Regions from separate parts of the Paenibacillus sp. PvR133 genome, predicted to be linked through region 2. Evidence: riboswitches for the same ligand, from Rfam matches in the RefSeq annotation. Region 2 holds a riboswitch; the other holds the start of a gene.
The links. Region 2 has a riboswitch for FMN ahead of ribE (riboflavin synthase). Riboswitches for the same ligand answer to the same signal wherever they lie in the genome.
Positions count from the first base shown of each region.

Region 1: another riboswitch for FMN. It lies ahead of JOE49_RS12125 (DMT family transporter); the one in region 2 lies ahead of ribE (riboflavin synthase).

Region 1 covers NZ_JAFIBS010000001.1:2,761,922-2,778,033, forward strand. The annotation lists gene JOE49_RS12080 (ABC transporter substrate-binding protein) at 1-409, shown strand, start outside; gene JOE49_RS12085 (TetR/AcrR family transcriptional regulator) at 664-1,248, shown strand; gene JOE49_RS12090 (HlyD family secretion protein) at 1,272-2,636, shown strand; gene JOE49_RS12095 (ABC transporter permease) at 2,638-3,861, shown strand; gene JOE49_RS12100 (glycine betaine ABC transporter substrate-binding protein) at 3,958-6,555, opposite strand; gene JOE49_RS12105 (quaternary amine ABC transporter ATP-binding protein) at 6,530-7,753, opposite strand; gene JOE49_RS12110 (GbsR/MarR family transcriptional regulator) at 8,268-8,831, shown strand; gene JOE49_RS12115 (carboxylesterase/lipase family protein) at 8,985-10,466, shown strand; gene JOE49_RS12120 (methyl-accepting chemotaxis protein) at 10,612-12,642, opposite strand; gene JOE49_RS12125 (DMT family transporter) at 12,883-13,830, opposite strand; FMN riboswitch at 14,003-14,147, opposite strand; gene JOE49_RS12130 (hypothetical protein) at 14,269-14,964, opposite strand; gene JOE49_RS12135 (ABC transporter ATP-binding protein) at 14,957-15,880, opposite strand; gene JOE49_RS12140 (sensor histidine kinase) at 15,989-16,112, opposite strand, start outside.
Region 2 covers NZ_JAFIBS010000001.1:4,750,238-4,766,349, reverse strand. The annotation lists gene lysA (diaminopimelate decarboxylase) at 1-860, shown strand, start outside; gene JOE49_RS20890 (peptidylprolyl isomerase) at 1,023-1,457, shown strand; gene JOE49_RS20885 (2-oxoacid:acceptor oxidoreductase family protein) at 1,709-2,722, shown strand; gene JOE49_RS20880 (thiamine pyrophosphate-dependent enzyme) at 2,722-5,010, shown strand; gene JOE49_RS20875 (IDEAL domain-containing protein) at 5,230-5,697, shown strand; FMN riboswitch at 5,766-5,939, shown strand; gene ribE (riboflavin synthase) at 6,271-6,936, shown strand; gene ribB (3,4-dihydroxy-2-butanone-4-phosphate synthase) at 6,997-7,680, shown strand; gene ribH (6,7-dimethyl-8-ribityllumazine synthase) at 7,760-8,224, shown strand; gene JOE49_RS20855 (segregation and condensation protein A) at 8,397-9,191, shown strand; gene scpB (SMC-Scp complex subunit ScpB) at 9,160-9,771, shown strand; gene JOE49_RS20845 (DUF2953 domain-containing protein) at 9,938-10,651, shown strand; gene ytfJ (GerW family sporulation protein) at 10,781-11,272, shown strand; gene JOE49_RS20835 (protein-glutamine gamma-glutamyltransferase) at 11,364-12,086, opposite strand; gene JOE49_RS20830 (D-alanyl-D-alanine carboxypeptidase family protein) at 12,295-13,557, shown strand; gene JOE49_RS20825 (nucleoside recognition domain-containing protein) at 13,615-14,358, shown strand; gene JOE49_RS20820 (spore maturation protein) at 14,366-14,896, shown strand; gene JOE49_RS20815 (pseudouridine synthase) at 14,975-15,733, shown strand; gene JOE49_RS20810 (response regulator transcription factor) at 15,843-16,112, shown strand, end outside.

The sequences.
Region 1 (16,112 bases), 2.0 Mb from region 2:
GGTTGTAGGCGGCGCAAGCTTGTACATCATGAACAACAAGCCCGAAGCTCAGCAGAAGGCAGCATGGGAGTTCATTAAATTCGTCGCTTCCCCAGCTGAACAGGCACAATGGAGTGTAAATACTGGGTACTTCCCGATCACGAAAGCAGCCTATAACGAGAAGGTACTCAAAGATAATATGGTAAAATATCCGCAATTCCAGACGGCGGTTGACCAATTGCACGCATCGGCGCAATCCACCGCTACACAGGGCGCGGTGATGGGCGTATTTCCAGAAGCGCGTCAAATCGTAGAAGGTGCAATTGAGGCCGTGCTGAGTGGCCAGCAACAGCCAAAACAGGCATTGGATCAAGCTGCACAAGAAATTACAGGCAAAATTGCTCAATACAATCAAACCGTAAAAAAATAGTCGCCTTCCCTTAAAATCGGTTGATAATCTGTAGAATGGCCCCCTTATCATCCGATTTTATGACATAACGGATCGAATGAGTGACCCCCTCACTTATTCGATCCGTTTTTGCATTATCATTTTTAGAATGAGTGTTTAGACGAAATGTCTAAAATGTATTATTTTCATTTTTCCTATTGCTGGATAACTAAAAATGGGCTTATAATAAATACATAATTTTTGTACTGGACGGTCAGTTCAAAAAAGGAGGAAGCATGAAACAGCAGACAAAGGAAATTATTTTTAACGGCGCACTCAAAGCTTTTTCCGAACGAGGCTTTAATGAAACAAATATGGAGGAAATCGCCAAGGTATGCGGCATAGCCAAGGGCACCCTGTATTACAATTTTAAAAACAAGCAAGATTTGTACATTTACATTTTGAAGATGGGGATGGAGCGTTTTGTCCGGGATATCCATGAAGCAATGGCTCATACTCCTAAAGATCAGGTGGAGCTTAGGGTTCGTAAGCTGATCCAAGTACATATTGAGTTTATTGTGAGAGAGCCGGACTTTTGCCGTCTATTGGTCAGTAAGGGCTGGGTTTCACAAGAGCAGCATTTTAATATTAGGCAGGTGCTGGCTGATTATTTTGATTTTATGGAGGCAGAGATCGATTCCGGTAAGTTATATGGGAAAATTTCAAGTAAGCTGGATGCCAAAACAACAGCCAATTGCTTATTTGGGATTTACATTTTCGCTCCAATGCGGTCTATGGTTTGGGGCGAAACGATGAATCTGCAAGAGGTTCGAGAAAGTATTGAAGTATTTGTGTGTAATGCATTGGGCATGCAACATTAATAGACAGATGGAGTGATGAGAACATGAAAGCTAAAAAATATACGATTTACGTCGTACTTATTATTTTAATCGCGGTTGGAATATATGCCTTGACTGCTTTTCCACGGGGTGGAAGCAGCTTGTCTGCGGATCAGTCTTCTTCCATTCCTACGGCTTATGTGGAGTCGGATACCCTCAATGCCAGCTTTAAAATGGCAGGACGGATTGACCAGATGCTCGTCAAAGAAGGCGATCAGGTTAAAAAGGGGCAGGTGTTAGCCCATCTGGAAAGTCGCGAGTTGGAAGATAAGGTGAAGCAGGCACAGGCGGCGTTGCTGGCAGCTAAGAGTAATGTCTCCAAAGCAAAAGCCGGTGTGTTGCAGGCTCAAGCAGGCGTAGGTCAGGCACAGGCTACTGTGAGCGCCGCTCAGGCCAAGAAGAGCCAAGGTACGACATCGGTCAGTGTGACCGCAGAGGCTTCCTCCAGCCAGATTGAACAGGCCAAAGCGGCTGCAAACGCCGCCAAGGCAAAACTGGATGCCCTCAAGAGCGGGGCAAGACCGCAGGAGCTTGAGCAATTACAAGTATCTGTGAAGATAGCCAAGGAAACGCTGGACCTGACCGTTAAAAATTTGGAGCGTGCCAAAAAGCTTCAAGAAGCCGGAGCAGCAACCCAGGCATCTTTGGATCAAGCGACATTGGAACATCAACAGGCAGTGGCCAAATATAATGCAGAGTCGCAAAAATTGGATATGGCACGGGAGGGAAGCCGCAAGGAGGAAATTACGGCGGCTGAAGCTCAATACCGTCAAGCCTTGGCTGCGGTGAAGGAAGCACAGGCAGGAGCGGGCAAAGTTGCTGTGCAACAGGAAGACGTCAAAGCTGCTCAGGCTTCGGTAGAGCAAGCGCAATCCGCTGTGAAGGCGGCGCAATCCACAGTTGAGCAGGCACAATCTGCGGTTGCAGGTGCCAATGCTCAGGTAGCCCAAGCGGAAGCCGCGCTTCAAGAGGCTCAGACCTATTTGAGCTACACTACGCTATATGCGTCAGAAGATGGAATCATAAAATCCAAGTCGCTTAGCTTAGGTGAAATGGCTAGCGCAGGATTCCCGGTCTATACCATTGAAACTTCGACACAACGTTGGGCTAAATTCTATGTACCTGAAACGTCTCTGAACGGTCTTCAAGCAGGGGATACAGTCCAAATTAAATTGCTGTCTGGCGGTAAGGAGCTGAAGGGTAAAGTCATTCTGTTAGAATCGGCTGCGGACTTTGCCATTCAAAAACCGAGCCAAAGCTCCGGTGACAAGGATGTCCGTTCCTTCGGTGTTAAAGTAGCATTGCCAGACCTTGCTGCTTCGGTTCCAACAGGCTCCACGGTTCTGTTTACAGGCAAAGGGGCGCAGTAATATGCAGGATTCACAGGAAAGACTTCGTATCCGCGATGTGTTTCGCGAGGAATGGCTGAGCATCTTCCGGGACCGCCGCTTTATGGCTATTCTGCTGATTACGCCGATTGTGTATACGATACTATTTGGCTTCCTGTATTCACATCAGCGGATTACCGAGATGCCTGTCACAGTGTACGACGGAGATAATTCGCAGCTCAGTCGCCAGATCATTCAGGCGTTTGATTCGACCGATTCATTTGCCGTTACACGGCAAGCGACCAATCAGGAAGATGTTGTCCGTCAGGTAGAGACCGGGGAAGCTAAGGTCGGAATCGTCATTCCCGACAACTTTACGACTCGGCTTAAGCATGGGGAAAATCCACCCGTGCTCACGCTGATTGACGGCAGTAATATGATGTATTCCAACAGCGCCAGTCGGATTGCGAATCAGGTTATTAGCAGCGTGAGTGCCGGAGTATCGGTCAATTCCATGAAGCAAAAGGGAATGAACTCCGATCAGGCTGCCGCGACGCTGACTACCATCCCGTTCCGGTCCAGAGTGTTGTTTAACCCGGTATATGATTATAAACTTTTCATGCCACTAGGGGTTATTTCTGCGGCTCTCCAGCAGTGTTTGCTGCTTGGTATTGCGTTGTCTTGCACGCGTGATAAGGAAGCAGGGACTTGGGGGAGATTTGGTGCATGGAGAAATACCCCTTGGCGTATGGCTATTGCCAAACTGGCACCGTATTATGCAGCGGGAGCTTTCAATGTGCTGACTGTATTCAGTATCAGCGCTTTATGCTTCGATATTCCGTTTAGGGGACAGGTATTACCGTTGATTTTAGTGTCGCTGGCCTTTAACTTTGCACTGTGCGGGTTAGGATTCCTATTCAGTCTCTTTTCCAAGACTAGAGTGGATGCGACCCAAACCCTGATGTTGATTGCTGTTCCTTCCTTTATGCTATCAGGCTATACGTGGCCATTAGAGGCAATGCCCGGCTTCTTGCGGGGGCTTGCTGAAATATTGCCACTGACGTATTACCTGGATGCTGTACGGAATATCACGCTCAAAGGACTGGATATCACATACATCTTCAAAGATATGATTGCCTTGGGCGTCATTGGTTGTGTGAGTCTGCTGGTGTCCTTCGCGATCTATCCGTTATTCTTTAGACAGCACCAGACGACAGGCCAGCATGCCGATGTGCCTGCTCAAGAAGGATTCACGCTAAAAGGCTGAGAGCAACTTTAAATATGGATATCGTAAAAAGGCAGATCAGGAGTAAACCCTGATCTGCCTTTTGCTTATTCATATGGTTTAAAAGTGGAAAAAATATTATTGCGGCGGCTTAAGATCCTCGATAGAATCAATCGGTACATAGGATGGAACGACAAGCCCGGACATAACGCCAGTCATGCTGGTTCCGATGTCATCCACCTTATCCTTGTATTGAGCCCAATAATCAACATGCGTCAATGGAAGCCAAGCAGCAGCAGTAGCATCTACACTTCCGCCGGCCACGCCAGTCCACATTGGGCCGATTTCCACTTGCAGGGCTGTTACTTTATAGCCCAATTTTTGTTCCAATACATATTTCAATACGTTCGTACTAGCAATTTCAGAATCCCAAGCAGCGTAGCTCAGCTTCAAAGGATCACCGTTGACGGGCTGTAGACCCTTGATCCATTCCTGAACCTTGTCAGGATGTTTATCAGCCCAGTTCTTAGCAGCCTGCTGTGGGGCGGTACCGTCCTGAATCGCGATCATCACTTCACCCATATCTTCAGCAGTCCACTTAAATCGGCTTAGAAATTCATAAGCCACAGGAGCATCCTGCTTCAAGCCTTTGCGGGCGATGGTATGAATTTCTTCCTTATCACCGTATGCTTTTTTAGGATCTTTCAAGTATTTTAAATCATATTTATTAAACATCCAGTGAGGAGTCCAACCTGTTACGACGATAGGCTGCTTGGCTTTGATAGCTTTATCCAGTGTAGCGGTCATAGCAGCTCCAGAGCTTTCAAGCAGCTTCCAGTCGGATAAGCCATAGTCATTCATAGCTTTAGCGGTTAGCTTCATTAGTCCGGCTCCAGGGTCGGTACCGACAATGCGGTAGCCGACCTCTTTGCCAAAGTCCCCAGTTGTGGCGGAAGCCGGAGCCGCTTCGGCTCCGTTATCCTGCAAATCAGTAATCGATTTAACATCCATGTAAGCTGGAACGACCAATCCGGTTTTAACACCACTCATATTAGCCCCAAGATCGTCGAGCTTATCCTTGTATTTAGCCCAGTAATCCGCATGGGTTAACGGCAGCCATGCCGCAGGTGAAGCATCTACATCACCACTAGCGACACCCGTCCACATAGGACCTGCTTCCACTTGCAGTGCGGTTACTTTATAACCTAGTTTGTTTTCCAAAATATATTTCAGCAAATTCGTGCTGGCAATTTCAGAATCCCAAGCCACATAACTTAGCTTGAAGGTATCACCATTGACAGGTTGCAGTCCTTGAGTCCATTCCTGAACCTTGTCGGCATGTTTCTCCGCCCAATCCTTGGCAGCTTGCTCAGGACTGGTTCCGGCTTGAATGGCGACCATCATTTCACCCATATCTTCTGGTGTCCATTTGAAACGTTTCAGAAACTCATAAGCGATAGGAGCATCCTGTTGCAATCCTTTACGGGCAATCGTATGAATACCCTCGGCTTCACCATAAGACTTCTTAGGGTCTTCCAAATATTTGAGATCATACTTGTTGAACATCCAGTGAGGAGTCCAACCTGTAATAATGATCGGTTTTTTCGCTTTAATGGCTTTGTCCAGTGTGGCCGTCATGGCTGCACCGGAACCTTCAACGAGCTTCCAATCAGACAAATTGTAGTCTTGAATTGCTTTGGCAGTCGATTTCATAATGCCTGCCCCGGCATCAATACCGATAATTTTGTAACCGACTTCTTCGCCAACCGGGTTGGCAGCAGCGTTACCTTTGCCAGATGCGGAATGATCCGTACCAACAAAATATTGAGATGCACCAGCGATCAAAATGACAGCAGTAACTGCAGAAGTAATCCATACTTTTTGCTTGCTGGATACGCGGCTTTTGCCTTTTTGCGTAGGTTTAAACAGGTTTTGCGTAAAACGGTCAAGCACAATAGCCAGAACGACAACAGCTAGGCCGGCTTCAAAACCTTTACCGATTTGCAGCTGTGTCACAGCACGGTACACAACAGCACCGATGCCTTCTGCACCGATCATGGAAGCAATAACAACCATGGACAGTGACAGCATAATCGTCTGGTTAATACCAGCCATTAAGGTAGGCAATGCCAGTGGAAGCTGAACTTTGAACAGCTTTTGCGCAGATGTTGAACCGAAAGCGTCTGATGCTTCGATCAGCTCACCTGATACTTGCATAATCCCCAAGTTGGTCATACGAATGGTTGGGGGGATAGCAAAGATAACAGAAGCGATAACACCTGGTACAACACCTAGGCTGAAAAAGGTAACCGCTGGGAGCAAGTACACGAACGCAGGCATCGTCTGCATAAAATCAAGTAAAGGCGTGATAATGCGTGATGCGGATTTACTGTATGCACACCAGATCCCGATGGGAATCCCGATAACAATGGATACGAGCGCAGACGTGATGACCAGTCCCAGCGTATTCATTGTTTCACTCCAATAGCCGAGATTATCAATTAGCAGGAAGCCGATGACAGTAAACAGCGTAAGCTGAACCCGCCCGATCATAAAGGCGATAATCCCGATAATCACGATGAACACCAGAGGGTGCGGAAGCATGAACAGGCCTGAGAAAAAGCCTACTACAGCTTCTATAATGGAAGAAATAACATTAAACAATCCAGCCAGATGAATACCCATCCAGTCGACAATGGATTGAATCCACTCAGCGATTGGCAGTTTCGGTATCATGGGCATTCACCTCCTTCATAGTGGTAACATCTCCACCAAGTGCGCCGAGCAATGCTCCACGGACGATAACGCCCAGTAGCTTCTGCTTATCATCGACTACAGCCAGCGGTACCTTGGACGAGCTTGTAATTTCAAACAAATCATTAATGACAGTCTCGGCAGGAACCTGCGGTCCGTCAGTGATCAAAATATCTTCAATCTTCAAATTGTTGCGCAGTGCATGAACAGCATCCTCGGCGTTAATAACACCCAGTAGCTTTTTGGTGCGGTCAATGACGAACAAATTGGAAATCCCACGCTCCCGCATCAATTCCAGAGCCACACGCGGACCACGATCCATGGTAATGGTTTCTGGACGAAGCATGACATGAGCAGCCGTCAATACCTTGGACAGATCCACATCCTCGACGAAGCGGGCTACATAAGAGTTAGCCGGTTGGATCATAATTTCTTCCGGTGTACCGATTTGTACGACCGCACCGTCTCGCATCAATGCAATCCGGTCACCAATCCGCAACGCTTCATCCAGATCATGGGTGATAAACACAATTGTTTTCTTCATTTTATCTTGAAGCTCCAACAGCTCATCCTGCATGTCACGGCGAATGAGAGGGTCCAATGCACTGAACGCTTCATCCATCAGGAGCACTTCAGGGTCATTAGCCAGCGCCCGTGCTAGACCGACACGCTGCTGCATACCGCCACTCAATTCATCGGGCATTTTATCGCCCCAGTTTTTAAGACCAACTAGTTCCAGCGCTTGTTGTGCTTTTTCCTGACGCTGTGCTTTTTCTACCTTTTGAATTTCAAGACCATATTCTACATTTTCTAGTACAGTCCGATGTGGGAACAGGGCGAATTTTTGAAAAACCATGCTGATGGTTTTACGACGAACTTCACGAAGTTGTTCTTTGTTCATCTTACGGAGATCTTTGCCGTGGACCAGAATTTCACCGGAGGTAGGCTCAATCAAGCGATTTAGCATTCGCACCAAAGTGGACTTGCCACTGCCCGATAGACCCATAATTACGAAAATTTCACCTTGCTTAATTTCCATGTTGGCCTTATTGACACCAACAGTAATCTGTTTTTCTTTGGCCAACTTTTCCTTGCCCCAGCCTTGCTCCAGGAGCGGAACACCTTGCTCTGCGTGAGGACCAAAGAGTTTGCTGACATTTTTGACTTCCAAAATCGTCATACATACACCTCTTCTTTCTATACTTTGCTTGGTATTAACCCCATGTTGCATTAAGGATTGAGTATAAAAATCATAATTCTGAACATCCTGAACGGTTAATGACAAAATTAATTGTAACAGAAGCATTGCTTACATTTCAAACAAAAAAACTGTTCATAAAGTACGTACAGAAAAAACTGTACAAAGTTTCCTTTGATATGCTCCTTCGTTCTATAGAATGCTCAAACATTCGGAACTTTACAACCGATAGTGCTTTTTTTAAAATAGACAATGAAATATAACCATAAGAAAAAGATTTATGTATATCCATAATTTTAAAAGTTTACTATCATTAGCAATTTTGCGAATTATGATTTTGAACGATCCATGCTGTTGTAATATAGACAGAAGCTTTGTTTTTGAAACATTTCATTTATATTGAAAGATTTCATACATTGCGTCAAAGCTAATCTTTTACGGGTAAATCGTTCATACTAGGTTGTGCAAAATGCTCTAAAATTAGGAGGTTGCAAGCATGAGCTTGTACCAGTTAGGTGATGAGCAGCAGGCTTCGCTGCAAAAAATTCGCAAACGTGTTATAGAAGCTATAGGTAAAAACATGGACCTGTATGGGATCACTTTGTCTGCGGGGCATTTATACGGTTTGCTTTTTTTTGCGGATAAACCGATGACGCTGGACGAGATGGGCCGTGAAATGGAAATGAGCAAAACGAGCATGAGTACAGGAGTTCGAACATTATTGGATCTGAAAATGGTAAATAAGGTATGGAGCAAGGGCTCACGCAAAGACTTGTATGAAGTCGAATATGACTGGCATCAAACCTTCACTGATTTCTTCGCTATTAAATGGAGAAAAGCGGTAGAAACAAATTTACTGGTGTTGCGCAAAGCCATTGATGAGCTGGACAGATTGATGAATCAGGGGGAAGAGTACGAGGAATTTAAGGCGATTCTTCAGCAAGATCGTATGAAAATGAAGCAGGCCGTCGCTTATTACAAGTGGCTAGACCGACTAATTGACTCTATGGAAAGCGAAGAAATTTACAAGCTGATTCCCAAAGAAGAAGTTCGGGATTAATCGCTATTTCTCTATCTTGTTTATAAAAATGCCGGAGCGCAAAAGTGCTTCCGGTATTTTTTGGTTTGGCCGTGTGCAAAGGGTATAATAGAGATATGTAAAGATTGATATTATACCGTTGTGTTGAACATACGAAATAAAGGAGGCTTCATGATGGAGAGTATTACAGTACATACTCGTTTAGGTCAATTACGTGGGGAAACGGGGAATGGATATCATGTATGGAAAGGTATCCCATATGCACAGCCTCCTGTTGGAAAACTACGTTTTCACGCGCCCCAGCCTTTGGAGTCTTGGGAGGGTGTACGGGCTGCGACGAGTTTTGGGCCAATCTGTCCGCAACCTATGCCATCCGCTGAAAGCATGACTGGAAATCTGGTGGAACCGCCTAAGCAGTCAGAGGATTGCTTATACCTGAACGTTTGGACACCTGCTTCGAAGGCACCTGAGAAGGGACGCCCGGTGATGGTGTGGATTCATGGCGGTGCCTTTGTCACGGGGTCCGGGATTATACCTTTATATGACGGGGAACGCATGGCGAAGAATGGCGATGTTGTGGTTGTTACGATCAATTATCGATTGGGGCCGTTAGGATTTTTGCATCTGACTCCAAAGGGAGATGGCCTGACCTCTAATGCGGGACTGCTGGATCAGATCGCTGCGCTGGAATGGGTTAGGGATCACATCTCTGCCTTTGGCGGTAACTCGGACGAAGTAACGGTGTTCGGTGAATCGGCAGGGGCGATGAGTATTGCCGCTTTATTGGCGATGCCAGCAGCTGAGGGACTGTTCCAGCGTGCGATTTTGCAGAGTGGTGCGTCGCAGGTATTGTCAACTTCACAGGCTGAACAAGTGACGGCTGTGTATCTGCAGCAGCTGGGTGTGGACACTCAGCATCCAGAACGGTTGTTTACACTGCCGACAGATGCGCTGATGCTAGCTATGGCGAAGACGCATGAAGTCATCGGACCAGGGATGGCGATGATCTATCAACCTGTCGTGGACGGTGTGACCTTGCCAGATGTACCGCTGTCTGCAATCGCGCAAGGTTCAGCAAAGCAGGTATCCGTTTTGATTGGAACGAACTTGCATGAGGGGGCCTATTTCATCCGAAAAGAATCCCATCTAATGAACAAGTCAACAGCGAGTCAGGCATTGGAGATGATGACGGGCATGTCAGACATCGGCGACCTGATAGAACCATTTCCGGTTACGATTGAGGGACAGGCGCAAATGTTGACTGATCTATTTTTTTGGCGTCCTGCGTTGGCTCTTGCTGTTGCGCAGTCGGCGCATACGCCTGTATGGATGTATCGTTTTGATTGGACATTGCCGGGGCATCCTACCTTTGGACAAGCGGTTCACGGTGCCGAAATTGCGTTTGTTTTCGATAATCTGGAGCTGCTAGGTAAGCTTGGATTAGAGATTCAACCGTCGATGCAGAAGCTGGCTCAAGCTATGCAGCAGGCATGGGTTGCTTTTGCACGTGATGGGAAGCCTGTGCTGTCGGAGGGGGCTTGGCCAATGTACGACAGGGAAGAGCGGACTACAGCTATTTTCCATCAGGATATTAAGGTAGAGCACGACCCCGAAGGAGATAGACGCCGTCAGTTAATCGGTCAGATGACCCTATAAGTAGACAAGAGAGAGAGCATCCTAAGAACTCTAATGTAAAAAGCCTTCGCCCGTAATTTGTATACGGACGAAGGCTTTTGTTAGTCATAAGATGTATTGCTGTTCATTCTTACTTGCATGAAATTGCAACGATGCAATGTGTAAGTTAAATCTTAAATCGCTTAACCAGCTGTTGCAAATCCTGCGCCATGTTGGACAACTCCTGAGACGAAGATGCGATTTCCTCCATAGCTGCCATTTGCTCCTGAGCGGCAGCAGATGTTGTCTGCGAACTGTCCGCCGAATTGCGAGACAGACTAGCCAAATGGGTGACAGTAGCGGAAACTTCCTCTGTACTGGCTGAGATTTGTTCAGCCGCAGCGGACACGCTTTGAATTTGTTCCACGATATGAGATGTAGAGCGTTCAATATTCGTAAATGCACCTTCTGCATCTTGGCTAATACGTAATCCTTCACCTACCTGGTTACGAACATTACCGTTCATGGTAGCGGTGGAGCGTTGAATCAAATCGAGCATCTGAGTAATGATCTGACTGATGGAATCCGCGCTTTCCTTGGATTGCTCAGACAGCTTGCGTACCTCTATAGCGACTACGGCAAATCCACGCCCGGCTTCGCCTGCTCTGGAAGCTTCAATAGACGCGTTCAGAGACAACAAATTGGTTTGCTTGGCAATGGCGGCAATAGCTGTATTCATCTGCTTCGCATCGTCTGAGAGCTGGGATAGCTCATCCATCAGGCTAGCTGTTTGGCTTACAGCTTCCAGAATACGGTCCATTTGTGTCCGCACATGGCTGATCATTTGACTGCCTTGAGCCACATCATGCTCGGTTTGTCCTGCTGAATCCACGATGGAGCTTGCCGATTCGGCAATGGTGCTGACACCCTTCGCCATTTCTTCAACGGCATTAGCGGTTTGCTCGGATGCCTCGGCGCTGGTGGCTGCATTTTCTGCGGATTCCATAACCGTTTCCGCTACGTGTTGTACGGACTCCGTTGTTTGCTCTGTGCTTTCCTTGATCATCAGAGAAGAGGAAGCAAGTCGGGAGGACGTTTGATTGACCTCGGAAACCATCGTATGCAAGGAATGCGTCATTTGGTCAAAATTCTGTGCCAGTTCGCCGAACTCATCCTTGCTGGATAGATTAACACGTTCGGTCAGATTTCCGTCACGGACGATGCGTGTTCCTGCTTGCAGCTTGCGCAGCGGAATTAAGAACGAGCGGACCATAAGCACAATGATGATTGCAGCGGCAAGTATGGAAATGACAATCACAATCAGGCTTTGCTTCAGAATCGGTTGGGCTGCATCACTGTAATCCTCCAGATCCGACAGTGCGATAATGTTCCAACCGGTGAGAGGGTCCTTAAGTGTAAAGGCCAGCATATCTCGATTCATAAATTGAATTTGCGACATGGAAGGAGTATCATTTTCGACGGTTGTCGCCACTTCGGGAAGTCCCTCTATGGCGTCAGCAGGTTTTTTGCCTGCCTTGTTAAAGGCTGTTCCAGTCCCAGATACAACTTTATGTTCAGAATCAACAATAATGAGTCCTCCGCGTTCACCAATCTTAACAGACTGCAGACTTTCACCCATCTTGTCCAGATTCAAAGCCAATGAAACAGCTCCTTCACCGTCCTCCAGCGTTCCCGATATATTAACGACTAAATTCCCTGTCGTGACGCTGGCAACTGGAACACCGACGAATACCTTGCCCTTTTCCAGCATTGCATTTTTGTACCATTTTCTCTCCCGGGGGTCATAATCGTCCTCCTGTTTTTTCGGCGAACGTATGTATTGCCCTTTCGCATTGCCGAGAAGCGCGGCATCTAGCTCGGGATGAGCCTTGACGATGACATCCAACTTTTTCTGAAGGGCCTCTTGGTTGGTACCAATGGAATCAGATTTGATTTCAGTGGTAAGCACGTCCAGGTCTTTCATAATGGGCGCTACATACTGATTGACATTGCTTCGGATCAGATACAGATTCGTGTATACGGAACCGCCCATTTGCTGACTGAGTTGTGTCGTAGCCCCCTGATAGGAAAAGTACCCGATAAGTACGCTCGGAATCAATAACACAGCCAAAAAAGATATTATTAATCTTGTCCTCATTAAATAAAACTGCTTGAGAAACCTGTTCCACCACGGAACTGTTTGTTTTGTTTTAGTCATAGTTATTGCTCCTCTGTGTCTGATGATCACTACATTGTTTTATTCGACAGAAACCGACGAATTTTATAGATGTAATCTTTGAGAAACGAGGAATAATTGCTTGTTTTAGACACTTTTTTCGGAAAATAGGTCTAAAGAACTATGATTTATATGAATACGAATACATAAAAAGCCAAATCAGAGATGCAAAAGCATCTTCACGATTTGGCTTGGGTAAGTCATGAAAGGGACATTGAACTGTTAATTTTTTTGCTGACGTGAAATCATAAAGAGCGTAATCCAGATGAGCATAAAACCAGTCAATTGCGCTACAGTGACAATTTGCTGAAATGCGATCCAGTTAATCACGACACCAACCATGGGAAAGCTTAATTCTGCCATCGTAGCATAAGACGCTTTGGTCGTACTTAAGCCTTTGTAATACAACAATAAGCTAAGAAGACCCGGAAGCAATGCCTGCAATAGCAGATTGATAATCACAGCTGCGCCCGCCCATGTACCGGCAGGCATATTCCATGGCGCATGCTCTACAGAGGTGAGGACAATCAGCAGAGGGAGCGCGACCATGAAGCGGAGGGAGGTTACCGTTTCATATTTCATTGAACGAAGCAAGTAACTTCCCATGACTGTCGAACCGCCCCACAGAACTGCTGCACCGAGTGCAAGTAGACTACCGACCTGGACAAAATCACGAACATGTCCGAAGGGGAGCGACCAACCGAAGGTCAGAAGATACGTCCCGAACAGAGCGACGACAATTAATAATCCAAAATGACGCGGCAACATTTCCTTCAAAATAATACGAGCTAGAATAATAGCGACCAAGGGTTGAAGCTTCTGGAGTAAGAGTACAGCATTCAAATCACCATTGCTGAGTGCCATGGTGAAAATTACGCTGGCCAGAGCCGAGCCACCCCACGAGACGAACAAAATAGCGAAAACTTGACGAAGCCGTACCGCTTTGAGCTCCTCACGATGCTTCCACAACATCGGTGTCAGAGCGAGGAAAAGCAGCACATGCTCCATTAGTACAATTTGTGTTGAGGTAAATGACTTTAACAAAATAATACGAAACAGCGGGTCTGCGCCCCACAAGGCTGCTCCAATTGCGACCAGCCAAAAACCACTTTTCATGTGGGAGCTACGATCAAAACCTTTGGATGTTAGTACAGTAGAAGATTGACTCATACTCAATTAGCTCCTTGCGAATACAGGACCGGTGGCACAAAAACCCCCGTCCATGGCGAAAGGCCATGCAAGACGGGGGTTGATCAAATAAACTTGCCGCTTTACGCAAGTTAAATGAAGTTACTGCAAAACCAATAACGCAGTATTCATCCACTTCGCGGCATGTTGATATTTCGATCTTCTTCCATCCGGACTTTACCGTCGGCTTTGGCATCTCACCAAATCAGTCCGTATCCTGTTGCCAGATACAGAGTCGCGGGCTTAGCTCCATGAGCCATACCGCCGGTTGGGAATCTCACCCTACCCCGAAGATCCTTATTCCGTTTTTAATTTCTCCTATAGGATATACCTGTTTTAGAATGAAGTCCAGTGAAAAATGTGTGTATATCGAACAATGATTTTCATCTGTTTTTTGAAAGCGCTCTACGAAATTACATATTACGAGGTAATATCCTTATACTCAATACCTCGAATCGCCGCATAAGCCACAAGCATTCCCAGTATAGAGAAGCCGATTTGCACGGGGGCAATGGAGCTAAGGGTAGCGCCGTTATTATTGGAGAAAAGCAATGCTACAATCAGGATTGAGGTCACAATGGTGGTGGGTACAGAGTATCTTCGCATCCCCATATACAGCGGAACCAATCCCATAAAGCTGGCAGCAACGGCATTGATTAACGTCCGTGCTGATTGTTGACCCAGTATCGAAAGAGTAAGGTTATCCGGTACAATCAAAACAAACTGGTTGAGCAGATGAATAGCAGCCGTAATGATTATTTCCGAAATAATAATGGACAAGAACGTGAACAGTAATACGACTAAGAGTTTGGCGATCATCAGCTTTTGACGATGAATCGGATACATGAACAAGATCGTAATCGATTTGGACTTAAATTCCCCGACGATAAAGCGGCATAGGAGAACGGAAGCAAACACAATAAATGTAGCTCTTACAAAATTGTCTATTAGATCCAATAGTTGAGTGTACTGTGTGAATTCAGGTATTCCTTCGCTTTGACTTTCCAGCGCAATAACACAGAGCAGCCCAAGAATGCATGCATTGGCGATCAGTGCTGAACGGATATAACCCGTCAGATGAAATTTTTTCAGCTCCAACTGCATCAATTTAAGCATGGAGATCACCTCCGTTTAACAGGCGAAAAAAGTAGTCTTCCAGCGTGCTGCTTTTCTGATGAATGGAATCCACCTCTATATCATTTAAGATGAGCGTCTTCGTAATTTGTTTCTGCGGTACATTTGTATCGTAAATACGTATACTCTGTTCATTTATCACCTTTATATTATTCAGGCTCAAATGATGGGAGAGGACGTAGGCCGCCTTCTTACAATCGTTGGTCGTAAATTCGATGTATTCCGTATTGGTTTCCCGCACCTGCTCCATCGATACTTCCTCAATCAGTCGTCCGTGATTAATCACGCCTACCGTATCCGCAATCTGCTCTATTTCCGCTAAAATATGACTGGACACGAGCAGGGTCATCCCATATTCCTTGCATAGCATGTGGAATAGTTGGCGGATTTCCTTGATTCCCACTGGGTCCAGACCATTAATGGGTTCATCCAAAATGAGTAACTCTGGCTTAGTCGCAATAGCGCGCGCAATCCCGAGACGTTGTTTCATTCCTAGCGAAAAATCCTTTACCGGCTTGTCATCTACATTTCGCAAATTCACTAATTCCAGGGCATCCCGAACAGCCTGCTTATTATAGTAGCCCATATATTCACAATGAAGTTCGAGATTTTGCTGTGCCGTCAGCCTGTCATAAAAAATCGGGTATTCAATAATCGAACCCATCCGTCCGAGCAGATGATACGATTTTGGCGTTAATTTCTCACCGAATAATTCAATTTCACCCGATGTCGGCTTGAGTAAATTCGTAATCATTTTCATCATCGTCGTCTTGCCTGCCCCGTTAGGACCGAGAAAGCCATAGGTTTCTCCCTTGCGCACATTCATACTGACTCCCGCTACAAGTTCGTTGCCCTTCAGGGCCTTTGTCAACTGATGTGTACGTATTACGTAAGTCATGGGTGTTCTCCCTTCGTATACTGCTGATAATTCAAGGATAAAGGGCGAAATGTTCATTTTTCTTTCGTGATTCTTACAAATTTATTAAGTTAAGCATGTTTAGTTCGACTAATAGTTGATTTTCTTCAATGTAAAAGAGAAGACCGTCCGCTCATATGGTCTACTAGTTAATTGAATTTCTCCGTTCATCGCTTCAACCAGGCGTTTGGCAATCGTAAGGCCCAGTCCGCTG
Region 2 (16,112 bases):
CAGGTCAAGAAGATTCGAAATTTGGCTTTGACATTGGGAATGGTACAGCACGCCAAGCAGTGGAACAGGCTATCGAGCTGAACCATCTTAACCTGTTAGGGGTGCATTCTCATATCGGTTCGCAAATTTTCGAAGTGAATGGCTTTCAAATGGCTGCTGAACGGGTTGCAGCTTTTTCCAGAGAAATTAAAGAACAGCTTCAGTTTTCTTTCAAAGTGATTAATCTGGGTGGGGGATTTGGCATTCGCTACACAGAGGAGGACACACCGCTGAAAGTATCCACCTATGTGCAGGCTATCGGCGAAGCGGTGAAAACCTATTTTTCAGGACTTTACGATGAACTTCCAGAAATTTGGATTGAGCCGGGACGCAGTATTGTAGGCGATTCAGGCACGACCTTATATACGATAGGAAGCATCAAGGATATTCCGCAGGTACGTAAATATGTCTCGGTAGATGGCGGGATGACAGATAATCCACGTCCTGCACTGTATCAGGCCAAGTATGAAGCGATGCTGGCTAATCGAGCGCAGGATACGAACGAAGAGACGGTGTCCATTGCGGGCAAATGCTGCGAAAGCGGCGATATGCTTATTTGGGATGTAGAACTACCTCGTATAAATAGCGGCGACTTGCTCGCTGTTGCCTCAACCGGAGCCTACAATTACTCGATGGCGAGTAATTATAACCGAATACGTCGACCAGCAGTTGTATTTGTCAACAACGGTGAGGCCGAGTTGGTGGTGCGTCGGGAAACCTACGAGGATATCGTACGCAACGATGTTGTGCCACAGCGCTTGATTCGTGATCAAGCCAGTCCGGCGGTTCAGCCTAACGCCAAGATTACGGTTTCGTCCTGATTTTAGCATTGTAAGATCAAGCAGGCCATTGAGTCGGTAATAATACACCGGGGACAATGGCCCTTTTTTTTGGACAAGACTTTGCTAAGCGCGGCAATTCATAGTAAACTGGAACTTGATGTTATTTAGTTCTCAAAACAGGTTGAAAAGGAGATACAAACAATGAAAAAAGGTAGAATAGATCTTGAAAACGGCGGTATCGTCGAAATTGACTTTTTCCCAGAAGAAGCTCCAAACACCGTTGCTAACTTTGAAAAGCTGGCAAACAGCGGTTATTACAACGGTTTGAGCTTCCACCGTGTCATTCCGGGCTTTGTGGCTCAAGGTGGTTGTCCAATCGGTAACGGTACAGGCGGTCCTGGTTACACGATTGACTGTGAAACAGCTACGAATACAACAAAGCATGCCAAAGGCGTTCTGTCCATGGCTCATGCAGGTCGCAACACAGGTGGCAGCCAATTCTTTATCTGCTACGCTCCACAACCACATTTAGATGGAGTACATACTGTATTTGGTAAAGTAACCAAAGGTATGGAATTCATTGATGCTGTAAAACAAGGCGACAAAATGAAAGAGGTTAAAGTATTTGACGTGTAATTTTACCGTTAATTACATGATCTTTTTTAAATAGCGTTGCACCTAAGCCGTTCTGTCTTTGGACAGGGCGGCTTTTGTTGTCTTTTGTTTGACGGTTTATTGATTTTCGCAATCACGTAGGCATTACAGTGCGTAAGATCACATTCGAAAAGTAAGTGTTGTGATAGCCTTCTCATAAGAATGCATTTTCCATTTATTTTATATGAGTATTCAAACTCAGTAAGGATTGGAAAAGAAGGGGGCTTATCACATTGTCTATTTTAACGCGCACAAATCGACTCGGATTTTTTGAAATCCGGCTGGAATCCATTGGTGGACTCGGCGCTAATCTGGCTGGCAAAATGTTGGCCGAAACCGGGGTGCTTGGTTTGGGGCTGAATGCTTCAAATTTTTCGTCCTACGGTTCGGAAAAAAAGGGAACTCCGGTTAAAAGCTTCGTCCGCTTCTGTGAGCCGGAGGTCGATATTCGGGATCACAGTCCGATTGAGCAACCGCATGTGGTAGGCATTTTCCATGAAACGTTATACAAAACGGTAAATGTAATCAGCGGACTGCCAGCGGATGGGATTGTAGTGGTTAATTCCACACGTCCAGCAGAAGAAATACGGGCTGATTTGGGACTGGTATCCGGTACATTAGCGGTGGTGGATGCGATGGGCATCGCACTGGAAGAGCGAACCAAACTAAATACGTCCATGCTCGGTGCCTTGTTCCGTGTCTGTGATTTCCTGGACCCGGAAGCGATGAGATCGGTTATACGCAGTACCTTTGAAAAGAAAAATCCACTGTTAGTGGAACCTAATCTGCGTACGTTTAACCGTGGTTATGATGAAATGGAACTGCACGTATATCCGGTTACTGATGACGCAGAGGATCGGGTTTTTGAACGTCCGCAGCCATTGCTGGGATACGAAACCCAACTACTGGGGGGCGTTATTGCAACTCAGGGAAACAGCATGACGAGAGATGTTAGTGGTTCACGTCAGGGATATGTGCCTGAATATGAAGCTGATAAATGTACCCATTGTGCCAAGTGTGATTCGATTTGCCCGGATTACTGTTTTGTATGGGAAGAGCAAGCAGACAAACGCGGAAGAATGATGCCATTTTTGCAAGGAATTGATTACCAGTATTGCAAAGGATGTCTGAAATGTGTAGATATTTGCCCGTCGGGGGCATTAAGCTCGCGTCGCGAACAATGGGGATGGGCGGAACAGAATCGAGTTGCCCACCAATTTCCGGCATATGAAGGAGGGCGTGCGTAATGGCAAAACTGGAGGAAGAACTCAAACAGACAGGCGCCGCGCAAGTGACAACGTTCGAATCCGGTAATGAAATGGCAGCTACGGCGGCTGCGCAGATTAATTATCATATGATGGGATATTTCCCGATTACTCCATCTACCGAGGTAGCGCAATATCTGGATCAGATGAGAACGAGAGGTCAGCATAATATTAAGCTGGTTGCAGCAGACGGAGAACACGGATCGGCAGGGATTTGTTATGGAGCTGCCGCAGCGGGAGCGAGGGTTGTGAACGCCACTAGTTCGCAAGGTTTCCTGTACATGCTGGAGCAGTTACCTGTTCAGTCAGGTACCCGTTTTCCAATGGTTATGAATCTGGTGACACGAGCTGTTAGTGGTCCCCTGGATATTCGCGGGGATCATTCGGACCTGTACTATGGTTTGAATACAGGCTGGGTCATTTTGACGGCAAGTACACCACAGGCTGTGTATGATATGAACATCATGGCACTAAAAATCGCAGAGCATAGCGATGTTCGGCTGCCTGTAATGGTCGCATATGACGGTTTTTATACGTCCCATCAAAAACGTAAAGTGCAATATTTTGCCGATGCTGAGACCGTGCGCGGTTTTGTAGGTCCTAACCCGAACTTGAATTATCCGAATATTACGGATTTTGATCATCCTGTTACCGTGGGTGCGCATATGAACGGTGATGACCTGACGAATAATCATGTTCAGCTATCCGAAGCACTGAAGCTGTCAGAAGGAGTATATGAGCAGGTAGCAGCAGAATATGCCGCTTTATCCGGTCGGGAATACCCGATTTTGGATCTGTATCATATGGAGGATGCTGAGGTCGCGGTATTCCTGTTGAATTCGGCGGCTGAATCAGCCAAGGATGTGGCGGATCAACTCCGCGCGCGCGGGATTAAAGCTGGTGTGATACGTCCGAATATCATCCGACCGTTCCCAGCCGCACAACTGCGGGAAGCATTACGCGATGTCAAGGCGCTGCTGGTAGGTGAACGTGCAGATTCGTATGGGGCAGACGGCGGTAATTTAACGCATGAAATTAAAGCGGCCTTGCAGGAGGACCCGCTGAACCGGACACTCGTGTTGAGTCGTATATTTGGCTTGGGCGGCAAGGATTTTTATGCGGAAGATGCAGAGGCGTTCTTCCAGCTTGCGATTGAGGCGGCAGAGGCCGGACGAGCCGAGAAGCCCTTTGATTATTACGGAATTAATCCGGGTTCACCGGACAAGGTGATGCCGCAAGTTATGCAACCGCCACGTGGCAATGCATACCGTACGGGTCTGATTCAGGTTACGCCGGACGAGGCGACCGGGAAGCTCAAAGTCAAGGTACCACCCCTGCGGTCGTTGACAACCAAACCACGCCGTCTTACACCAGGTCACGGGGCTTGCCCAGGATGTGGGGCATTGTCTGCGCTGGAACTGTTTTTCAAAGGTATTGAAGGGGATATTGTCGTGTTGTTCCAGACAGGCTGCGTATATGTGACGACGACAGGGTATCCATATACATCACACAAACAACCGATGATCCACAATCTTTTTCAAAACGGGGCCGCTACACTTTCGGGAGCGCTGGAAGCTTATATGGAAATGAAGCGCCGCAATGAAATTGAGATGTCGGACGATCCGACCTTTATCATGATCAGTGGTGACGGTGGGATGGATATTGGTATGGGTTCTGCGATTGGTGCGGCTCTGCGTAATCATAAGCTGATCATGTTGGAATATGATAACGAAGGGTACATGAATACAGGTTCACAGCAATCGTACTCCACTCCGCTCGGTCACATGACCAGTACGTCGGGTGTAGGGAAAATGCAAAAAGGAAAGCAAGGGCATCACAAGGATACCGTGCAAATCATGGCTGCTTGTAACATTCCGTATGCTTTTACAGCAGCTGAAAGTCATCCGCAGGATATGCTGCGTAAAGCAGCCAAAGCTCAATGGTATGCGAACAACGTGGGTACGGCCTATGGTAAGATCCTGTGCGCCTGCCCGCTGAATTGGAAATCCGAAGACAGACTGGGCACCAGCATTGTGGGCGCCGCAGTCGAGTCCTGTTTCTTTCCTTTGTACGAAATAGAGCAAGGCAGTACGACGATTACGTATAATCCGGAAGACAAGGGAAAACGGATTCCAGCTGCAGAATGGTTGAAATTAATGGGTAAAACGAAGCATCTTCTCAAGGAAGAGGCTACGCTGGCTACCTTTGAGCAGGAGATTGAGCGTCGCTGGACTACCCTGAAAAAGAAACATGAAATTTCAGAGCTATAATTCTGTTTTTTGCATAATCATCGATTAGCATTGTTAGCCGCTGTTACTGTAGTGGTTCGATCAAGATTCTTTGCGCTTATTGCGCAAAGAATCTTTTTTGTCGTTTATGGGTTCAAGCATAAAAAAACAGGTAATGATTTCCGATATAGGAGTGGAGGCCTATAAGAGGCACGTTAAAAAGTTTTCTTCTGAATTTTAAGATGCAATGAGGTGCAGGTAATGATTAAGCTGAATACAGTTGAAATAATCGAAATTATAAAGAAGCAGATCCCTAAGGTTATGAACATCAAGCCAGTAGAACTAAAATTTACGGACGATTTTGGACGGGCATCGCTGGCAGCGACAGAACACAAATTCACGCTGACGAACCAGCACTATTCTGCCAAGGTGATGGATTGCGTGTTAGAAACACAGGTACGCCCCATTTTAATGTGTGAAATTATTTATTTTCTGAAATGCGAGTTTATTGACGGACATGTTGATGTGCGACTGGATTATGAGGCATGTTCTGAGGAAGGGCGGGGACCTGTTGCTTCAGCCGTAATTACCTTTGATCATGCAACAGAGTTGGGAGTCGAGGAACTGGCCGATCTGATTGACTTGGCGCTTCATATGAATGATAAAACCTGGTTTGAAGAACTCTCCAGCCAATATGTCAAAACCAAAGCAGGCGCTTCTATTAGATAACTTGCTTTTTTTAGAAGTCGGTGCTAATATACGTAACAAGTTTAATGTTAATTCAATTAAATAAGAGCAAGATCCTTCGGGGCGGGGCGAAATTCCCCACCGGCGGTGATGACATGTTTGTGGATCGTTTTTGTGAGAAACAGCATGGCTTAGTCCGTGACCCGGATGCTGAATGATCGGCAGAAGGTGGACCTGGTGCAAATCCGGGACCGACAGTATAGTCTGGATGGGAGAAGGATACGAAGCGCATGTGCATGACGTGACATGTGCCGATTTTTAGCATACCCAATTGTGCGTACGGCTTATTTCGTTGTAGGACAGCATCGGGCGATAGCTTGCTTAAGCTTTCTTTTTGATGGGTGTTCTGAGCGTATTTGGTTGTATCCTCAGTCATGCTTTCTATTGGCAAACCTATGATTTCATGTCGTCTTAAGATGCATATGAACTGCGCTTGTATACTACAAATGTGACTCTCATCACCCCCATGACGGATTGAATCCGAACTGGGGTTTTTTTGCGCTTATAGCTGATGAATTAGGGATAAACTGAAATGTAGTGGAAAGGAGTGAAGACATGTTTACCGGATTAGTTGAGGAAGTGGGTCGCATTCAAACTATTTCCAAAAGCGGTGAAGCGATGGTGCTGGGGATTTCGGGTTCCGTGGTGTTGGGCGATTTGAAAATAGGAGACAGTGTCTCGGTTAATGGCGTTTGCCTGACGGCGATACGGATTGGTTCGAAAGACTTTAAGGTTGATGTGATGCCGGAAACCTTTCGTAGCACTAATCTGAAAGAGTTGAGATCCGGCAGCCGAGTCAATCTGGAGCGAGCGATGACGGCGAGTGGAAGGTTCGGAGGACACATCGTGCAAGGACATGTGGACGGGACGGGAACGATTCGAGGGGTGACATCAGACCAGAATGCAGTTGTGTTCGAAGTTGAGCCTAAAAATCAAACATTATTTAAATATATTCTACTCAAAGGGTCAATCACAATTGATGGTATCAGCCTCACAGTCGCACAGCGTACGGGAGATACCTTTGCCGTATCTATTATTCCCCACACTTTATCCGAAACGGCCTTACAAGCCAAACGTGAGGGGGATACCGTCAATATCGAATGTGATATTTTGGGCAAATATGTAGAACAGCTTTTAAATTACAGAGGTGCAGCGGAGGCGGAGAGAGTAGAAGAAGCTCCTCTCAGTTTGGACTATTTGGCGAAACACGGCTTTGCCTGATATTGAATGGTAAGCCTGTTTAGGAGCATTCGTGGCACAAGACATAAGGAGGAAAGTGTTATGGATAGAGGTAGCCAAACAAGTGCAATGGCGAACGTCATAGAGCATGGCGAGTTGGAACATGACGAAGAGATTCGTTTGGATTCCATCGAAGAAGCGTTGGAGGATTTAAAAAACGGTAAAGTCGTTATTGTAGTGGATGATGAACAGCGCGAAAATGAAGGCGATTTTATCGCTTTGGCTGAAAAAGCGTCGCCTGAGGTCATTAATTTCATGATTACAGAAGGTCGCGGGTTGGTCTGTGTGCCAATCACACGACAAAGAGCCGAAGCTTTGGAATTGCATCCTATGGTAGAGCAAAATACAGATTTCCACGGTACTGCCTTTACGGTATCGGTAGATCATATGGAGACAACAACGGGTATTTCAGCGGCCGAGCGCTCCTTGACTGTACGCGCCTTGGCAGACGAAGCAGTCACAGGAAGTGATTTCCGCAAGCCTGGTCACATGTTCCCGCTGATTGCTCGCGATGGTGGTGTCTTGCAGCGTGCTGGTCACACTGAAGCGGCTGTTGATCTGGCCCGACTCAGTGGCTTCAAGCCTGCTGGGGTCATTTGCGAAATTATAAAGGAAGATGGCTCAATGGCCCGCCTGCCTGATCTGGCAGTGGTCGCCAAGCGACATCAATTGAAGCTGATCAGTATTCAGCATTTGGTGGACTACCGTCGTCGTTTGTCATTGTAAAAATACATCTCAGTTCCAAGTAAATCTGAAGTATTATCCGAAGTCCCTAAATAATTAAACTATGAGAGGTTGATTAAACATGGCACGTTTTCTAGAAGGTAATCTCGTATCGAACGGTTTAAAATATGGTATTGTGGTGGGCAGATTTAATGAGTTTATTACGAGCAAGCTGTTAAGCGGCGCAATTGACGCCCTTCAACGACATGGTGCGCAGGAAGATGAAATTGATGTAGCCTGGGTTCCGGGTGCATTTGAAATTTCACTGATTGCACAAAAAATGGCTGCAAGCGCCAAATATGATGCCGTAATTACGCTGGGTACGGTCATCCGTGGTTCTACTTCACATTATGATATCGTCTGCAATGAAGTGGCCAAGGGTGTGGCAGCAAGCAGCCTGAAAACGGGAGTGCCTGTTATTTTTGGGGTAGTGACGACAGAAAACATTGAACAGGCTATTGAACGAGCAGGTACGAAGGCTGGTAATAAAGGTTGGGATTCTGCATTGGCTGCGATTGAAATGGCCAATCTCGGCAAGCAATTTTAATTATAGGAATAGCTGAATAGAACGGTATAAACTGCAAGGTGAAAAGGGATTGGATTGTTAAGCAAGGCGATGACGTATATACTACAGAAAGAGGGATTGATAACGTAGAGCATAAGTGCTATAGGGAAAGGTATTGTTGAATGATGATTGGAGTAAGGCAGGGGGAAGCACATTGACAGTCGTAAACTACAAGCTGGAAACATTCGAGGGTCCGCTGGATCTACTGTTGCATCTGATTGATAAAGCCGAGATCGACATTCAGGATATCCCGATTAGCGATATTACTGATCAGTATATGGCTTTTTTGCACAGTATGCAGGAGCTGGAACTGGACATTACGAGCGAGTTTCTGGTGATGGCGGCGACGCTCTTATCTATTAAGAGTAAATTGTTGCTTCCCAAGCCACCTGTGATGGAATATGACGATTTGGATTTTTATGAGGAAGAGGATTATGATCCACGTGAGGAACTGGTCCGCAAGCTGGTGGAGTATCGTAAATATAAAGGGATTGCTCGCCATCTAAGTGAACGTGAGTGGGAGCGGAGTCTAATTTATGGCAAGGAGCCAGAAGATCTAAGCGCATTCCTGCCCACTGAACCCGCAAATCCGGTGCATGGGCTGCATGCAAGCGATTTGGTCGCGGCCTTTCAGCGTGCTTTGCGCAAAGCAGAACGACGTACGACGGTAACCCGTGTTCATCGAGACGAAATTTCAGTCAAGGACCGTATCCGACAAGTTATCGGGGCGTTAGAGATGCTGGGGAACGGAGGACGGCTGCTGTTCTCCAAGCTGATGCATGAGGATATGTATCGGCATGAGGTGGTTGTGACCTTTTTGGCTATCCTTGAACTGATGAAAATGAAACAAATTTTCTGTTATCAGGAGAAGCTTTTCGATGATATTGTAATGGAGTGGAGAGGGGATTTACGGGTTAATGGATTATCTGAAGCTGAAATCAATTATTGAGGGACTGCTGTTTCTCGCAGGAGAGGAAGGGTTGTCCACCAAGCAGATCGCCGACATTGTAGAGCAGCAGCAAGAACTGGTTGAACAGTGCTTGGAAGATATGAAGCAGGACATGGAGCAGGGGGGAAGGGGCTTGCAACTTGTCCGTATTGCCGGTCATTATCAGCTTGCAACTTTATCCGAACATGCACCTTACTTTGAAAAGCTCGCATACTCTCCGGCACGTGCCTCACTGTCTCAAGCTGCTTTGGAGACGCTGGCCATTGTTGCCTACCGCCAGCCCATTACAAGAGTTGAAATCGAAGAGATTCGGGGTGTCAAATCCGAGCGGGCCATACATACACTGGTCAACAAGGAGCTCATTGAAGAGAAAGGTCGAGCTGAAGCCATCGGACGGCCAATATTGTACGGAACGACGAAATCATTTTTGGATTATTTCGGTCTGGGCTCTTTGGCAGATCTACCGCAACCGGAGTTGTTCGAGGATTCGGACAATTTGGAGGAAGAGACTCAATTATTGTTCGAGCGTCTGGAGAGCAGCCAGCCTGCGGCCCACGATTTGGATCTTGAATCCCAATAAAGTTGCTTCGGATCTTGCGGCTTACTTATTTAAAGCTCAAACAGACAGCCAGTCCTCACATAGTTGGGGGCTGGCTGTTGGTATTTTAAGATGCATGATTTTCCGGCGAACGGTCATACTATTTTTGCCATGATATCTATAGCAAAAAGGTAGGGAGGACTCGCCAGTGTGGAAATGGATCAGTATCGCCATCATCGTCGTTATATTATTTGTGCTGGCTATTCTGCTCTCTCGTATTCGATTGAAGCTGGATATTGCCAAACATGACAATGATGATCGGGCGCATCTAGAGATCAGATTTCTATACGGGATGATTAAAATGAATTACGATATTCCGGCCATTCTCATAACAGGTTTAAAAAAAGGGCTTCTCTATCGGCTTGACCGCAATAAAAACATACATAAAACGGATGCTTCCGTGGATAGCGGAAATATTGATACAGAAAAAATAAAGCAATTTATACATGATATACGGGTTTTGCTCAAGGGAACGAAATCCTTACATCGATGGTTGCGACATACCTTGGCGCATGTGACGTTGTCCAAAATGGAATGGTCTACCAATATAAGTCTTGCTGATGCGGCTTATACAGCTACCTCAACCGGTATTTTATGGGGATTGAAAACGACCTTGATCGGTTTTGCTACCAGCTTTGTACGTGTGGACTGTATCCCGAAGCTGTTTGTCGTGCCCTATTGGGTGGATCGCTTGCGTTTTACTACCACCTTGACCTGTGAAGCAAATATGTCGCTCGGTTATTTAATTTTCTCCATGCTCACGTTAGCTTATCGTATATGGCGCGTTCCGGGTGGACCGGAGGCGTGGAAACGGGTTTTTTCCAAAAAAACTGAGGATCCTCAAGCTACCAGTGAAAGTTAAACAGTGGAGTGAGGTGAGACTCAATCCTTTCTGAACTATCGAATGACATACATATTTCCTTGAACCCCTGCGCACAATAGCGAAAGAAAAGGCAGTCTACGCTTGAGATAAGCAGAGGAGGAATAAATCATGTCAGATCACCCGATTCAAGGGCTCATGCAAACCGCAATGGAAAACATCAAAGCCATGGTAGATGTGAATACGATTGTAGGAGACGCAGTGGAAACACCCGATGGTTCCGTTATTTTGCCAATCAGTAAGGTAGGATTTGGTTTCGCTGCCGGAGGAAGTGATTTTAACGTAGACGAAGAGGCACTTCATACTTCCTCGGCGTCGGGTAATCATAGCGGGAAGGAAGGGCATCCTTTTGGAGGCGGTAGCGGTGGTGGTGTATCTATTCATCCCATTGCTTTTCTGGTTGTTGGCAAACAGGGGGCACAAATCGTTCCATTGGACAATCAAACGCATCTGATTGAGAAGCTCATTGACTCCACGCCATACCTGATTGATAAGGTTCAGTCTATCTTCCAGAACGCAGGCGGCAACTTGCAGACTCCACCCCCACAGGTACCTGTAGATGTTGCTACGGATCACAGTAATTCTGGCCCGGCTTACTTGTAAAAGTTATTGAAATTAAAAGCGTTCTCTCAGGAAGGTATCCCAAAGCCGAGTATAGGCTAAGGAATACCTTCTTTTCTGCTTGTACTTGGCCCTATCCCCGAATATACTGCCTTCCCCCAATGACAGCATGTATATGGTGACTGTATTCCTGTTGATACAAAGTATGCAGCGAGATTTCATTTTTTCGATTTCCTTCGGCAGCAAACTGGGATAGGTAGATGAAGTCCGGATAGATCACTTCATCCGTCAAATAAGCAGATACCGTGGCTTCCGGTCGACGATGTTGATTCAGGGAATCGATAATACCCTTCGCCGGCAAGATGCCAATCCCATGTCCATAAAACAAGTCTTCCTTCAGCTTAACGACATTTTCTCCTTTCCATTCCAATGTTTCAGACGACACATCCGGATTGTTGAAATACAGAATATCGCCGGGAGCCGCTTTATGACTTCCTTCCTGCTGTATGAGCCTGAGGTCGCTGTCATAGTGCCAGTCATACAGCAGCATATCTGCAAAAATCCGATTAAACTCACTTTCCAAAATGGAATCCAGCACTCCTTTGTACAGCACAATAACCATAGCTGTTGCACATTCAAAAGCGTATTGATGACCGTTTAAAAAGATATCTCTGATCCCCTGTGCTGGTGTGACACCTGCTTTGATCTGAAAGCCACCTTTTTTCGTTAAATCCCAAAATTGCTGGTTGCAACGTGCGGTAGAAAATGTGGCAAAGGATACACCACTACGGTGTAATGCTTCTGCGGACTCTACAATCCGCGATCTTAAAATCATTTCAAACTGTAGTCGCTGCATGTTATAACCCCTCGATCCATATTTAACGTTTAGTAACTAATATATATGTATTCAGGGAGGGATGTTGCTTAGTTTGTGTAGAAAGAAAGCGAAAAAGGAGCAGCTAATGGCTGTCCTGTAAAGGAATTTTCTGTTATAAAGGTGGACATACTTTGAACAGCTTGGACATAGAATGGTACAAGACTTGCTCAAAACCGGAGGAATCCAAATGTTTAAAAAAAAGCAACACATCCACGCGGACCACAGCCATTTCTTGAATAAGGCACGCGCATTTGTTTTGCCGCTGGTACTTCTGATTATTTCGTCATTGCCGCTTACGTTGCTAAGTCCGCTGCCCGTTCGGGGAGCGATAAAAACAGAAGCAGCACCGCCCGCATTAGGAACCCATGCACAGGCTGCTTCTTTAATTGATGTCACATCAGGAAGAATCATTTATTCTACCGAGGGTGACCGGGAGCTACGTATTGCCAGCCTGACCAAAATTATGACAGCGATCGTGGCCATTGAACATGGACGCTTGCAGGACCGGGTGAAGGTGAGTCCAACGGCGTATGCCAAAGAAGGGTCCTCGCTTTTTCTGCAAATGGGTGAACAAATGTCGCTGGAAAATATGCTGTACGGCTTAATGCTCCGTTCTGGTAATGATGCCGCTTCTGCCATTGCTGAGCATGTGGGGGGGACAGAAGAGGGATTTGTCCATTTGATGAATGACAAGGCGGTTCAGCTTGGGCTAAGCCATACACATTTTGCTAATCCGCACGGGCTGGATGCCGAGGGACATTATTCCTCAGCCAATGATATGGCCCGGCTTACTGCTTATGCGCTGCATAATCCAACTTTTGCCCGTATCGTAAAAACAGAACTGAAAAAAGCACCGAATCCCAACGATTCTTGGGACTACTCATGGCACAACAAAAACAAAATGCTGCGGCTGTATGAGGGAGCTGACGGGGTGAAAACAGGCTTTACCAAAAAAGCGTTTCGCTGTCTGGTCAGTTCGGCCACACGGGACGGTCGCCAGCTCGCTGCTGTTACCTTGAATGACGGGGACGATTGGAACGATCATGCCCGTATGCTTGATTACGGATTTCGATATTATCCGCTCATTCCGATTACGGACAAGCAGCAACCTATCGATGGTTACCCACTATTAACAGGTACAAGCTTTGCATATCCTTTACATGATAGTGAGAAGACCCAGTTGCACAAAAGACTAGTGTTGTATAAAAATTCCGCCTCTGTAGACAGAGCGGACATATCTTTTGGCTTACGAGGACGGGTCGAATTCCTATTGGATGGTGAACTTATTGGTTCCGTTCCTGTGTATGAAAAAGGGAGTAAGCTGCCTGCTCAAAGTACCGTACGGCCACGGCAGGAGGCTCCAACTGCACAAGATCCTGCTAACAATACTCAGCAACGAGGTTGGACGAGCAGATGGAACGAAATTCTTAAAAATTTGTTTGGAGCCTAGGGCAAGCACGAAATAGAGCTGCACGTGTCACATCATTGGGTAAAGGAGGAATCAGCCATGATTCATCTCATATGGGTGGCTTTGATTTGTATTGGATTTGTATTTGCTGCCGCGCAGGGTAATATTGAGGTGGTGACGAAAGCGGCTTTTGACGGGGCAACTACGGGGGTTACAGTGTGCTTTGGACTGATAAGTGTGCTGGTGTTTTGGATGGGCATGATGAGGCTGGCTGAAGATGGCGGGCTCTTACAGAAAATATCCAAGCTGCTTTCTCCTTTGGTTGCCTTTCTCTTCCCTGATGTTCCGCGTAATCATCCCGCTATGGGTTACATTTTGTCCAATATGAGCGCCAATCTGCTGGGTCTGGGGAATGCAGCCACACCGATGGGAATCAAGGCGATGCAAGAGTTGCAGACGCTCAATCCAGATAAGCAAACCGCCACACCAGCCATGTGTACGCTGCTCGCCCTGAATACAGCCAGTATTACGCTTATTCCTACGACGTTGATCGCGATACGGCTTAATTTTCATTCCGCACATCCGGCAGAAATCGTTGGTACAACACTGGTAGCGACCGCAATAGCCACCTTTGCCGCAATTGCGGCGGACCGTTGGTACCGTAGTCGAGAATTGCGCCGCCGTCCTCCAGCGATTCCGCCGTCCCAGACATCCTTGGCGCCACTCACCTCACCAGCATCAACATCTGCTGCCTCTTCAACAACGTCGTCCGTATCTTCACCTGCCGTTCCGCGAACGGGAATCAAGGCTGCCAAGGGCAGGGACACCACTTGGAAAGGATGAGGGAGGCATGCTTTATTTTATTAACCTCGTATCAACTTGGGCTATTCCGGTTATTCTCGCTTTTATTCCTTTATATGCATATGCCAAAAAGGTGCCTGTCTACGATTCTTTTGTGGATGGAGCTAAAGACGGCTTTTCTACCGCCATCAGCATTATTCCTCATCTCGTAGGTATGATGGTGGCGATTAGCATTTTTCGAGCATCCGGCGCTTTGGACTATTTGATCTCCTGGGTAACGCCATGGATTAAGCACTGGGGCGTACCCGGTGAGGTATTGCCTTTAGGCTTGCTTCGTCCATTGACGGGCACAGGTTCACTTGCGTTCACGACGGATCTAATTCGCACCTATGGCCCGGATTCCATGATCGGTCGGATCGCTTCAACGATTCAGGGCAGCACAGATACGACGCTGTATGTGCTAACTGTATATTTTGGTGCGGTAGGTATCCGCAATGGACGGTATGCTTTGAAGGTAGGACTATTTTCAGATGTGGTTGGTTTTGTGGCAGCCATTGCGATTTGCCTGCTTATATTTTAATTTCTGTATCGTTTTTTGAACGGGGGTTGTGATTTTGCTCATGGATGGGTATCATTAGCATGAGGTGAATTTGCGAACATGGAAAGATTGCAGAAAATATTGGCCCAAGCTGGTGTAGCTTCCAGACGTAAATGTGAGGAGCTTATTCAGGCGGGTAGCGTGGAAGTGAACGGGGTTATCGTAACTGAACTGGGAACGAAGGCAGACCCTGATCAAGATATGATTACGGTAAAGGGACGCCCGATCAAAACCGAGAAAAAAATCTATCTGATGATGAACAAACCTAAAGGAGTTATTACGAGTGCTTCCGATCCGGAAGGCCGTAAAATTGTGTCAGACTATCTGAAAGGCGTTAAGGAACGCGTATATCCGGTAGGACGTCTCGATTACGACACCGAAGGGCTGCTGTTGCTTACCAATGATGGCGAGTTCGCCAATCTGCTCACCCATCCCAAGCATCATGTGCCCAAGACATATGTGGCAACAGTCAAAGGCGTTCCGCATGGTACTGAGCTGGACAAGCTGAAAAAAGGAATCGTGCTGGAAGATGGCATTACTGCACCAGCCGAGGTAGAATATAAAGATGTAGATCCGAATGGTAAGGAGTCTGTGATCCAGATTACCATTTATGAAGGCAGAAATCGCCAGGTAAGACGGATGTTTGAGGCCATTTCACACCCAGTCATCAGACTCAAGCGGATTGCCTTCGGAGATCTTTTACTACAAAACTTGAAGCGCGGTCTGACCAGACCCCTAACTAAGGACGAAATCAACCGTCTCATTCAACTTGCCAAATCAGACAACACGAAAAAGAAACGGACAGGACGGGGGTCATAACCCCGGCCTTTTTGGTGTAAAGAGACTGTTGGATGAGAGTAAAGTTTGACCAAGCACAGGAAAATAGTAAAATAGAGAGAATGCTTTTTTTAGCGAAGGGGCTGGGAATATGTCAGAACAAAGCAACCGCATATTAATTGTAGACGATGAAGAACGCATTCGCCGCCTTCTGCGGATGTATCTGGAAAAAGAAGGATATGTAATTGACGAAGCTGAGGATGGTGAGATTGCCCTCCAAAAAGCGACTGCAAGCGATTACAGCATTATTTTGCTCGATGTAATGCTTCCGGGGATGGATGGAATTGAGGTATGTACACGGCTGCGTCAGACCAAAGCTACACCTGTGATTATGCTGACTGCCAAAGGCGAGGAAGTGAAC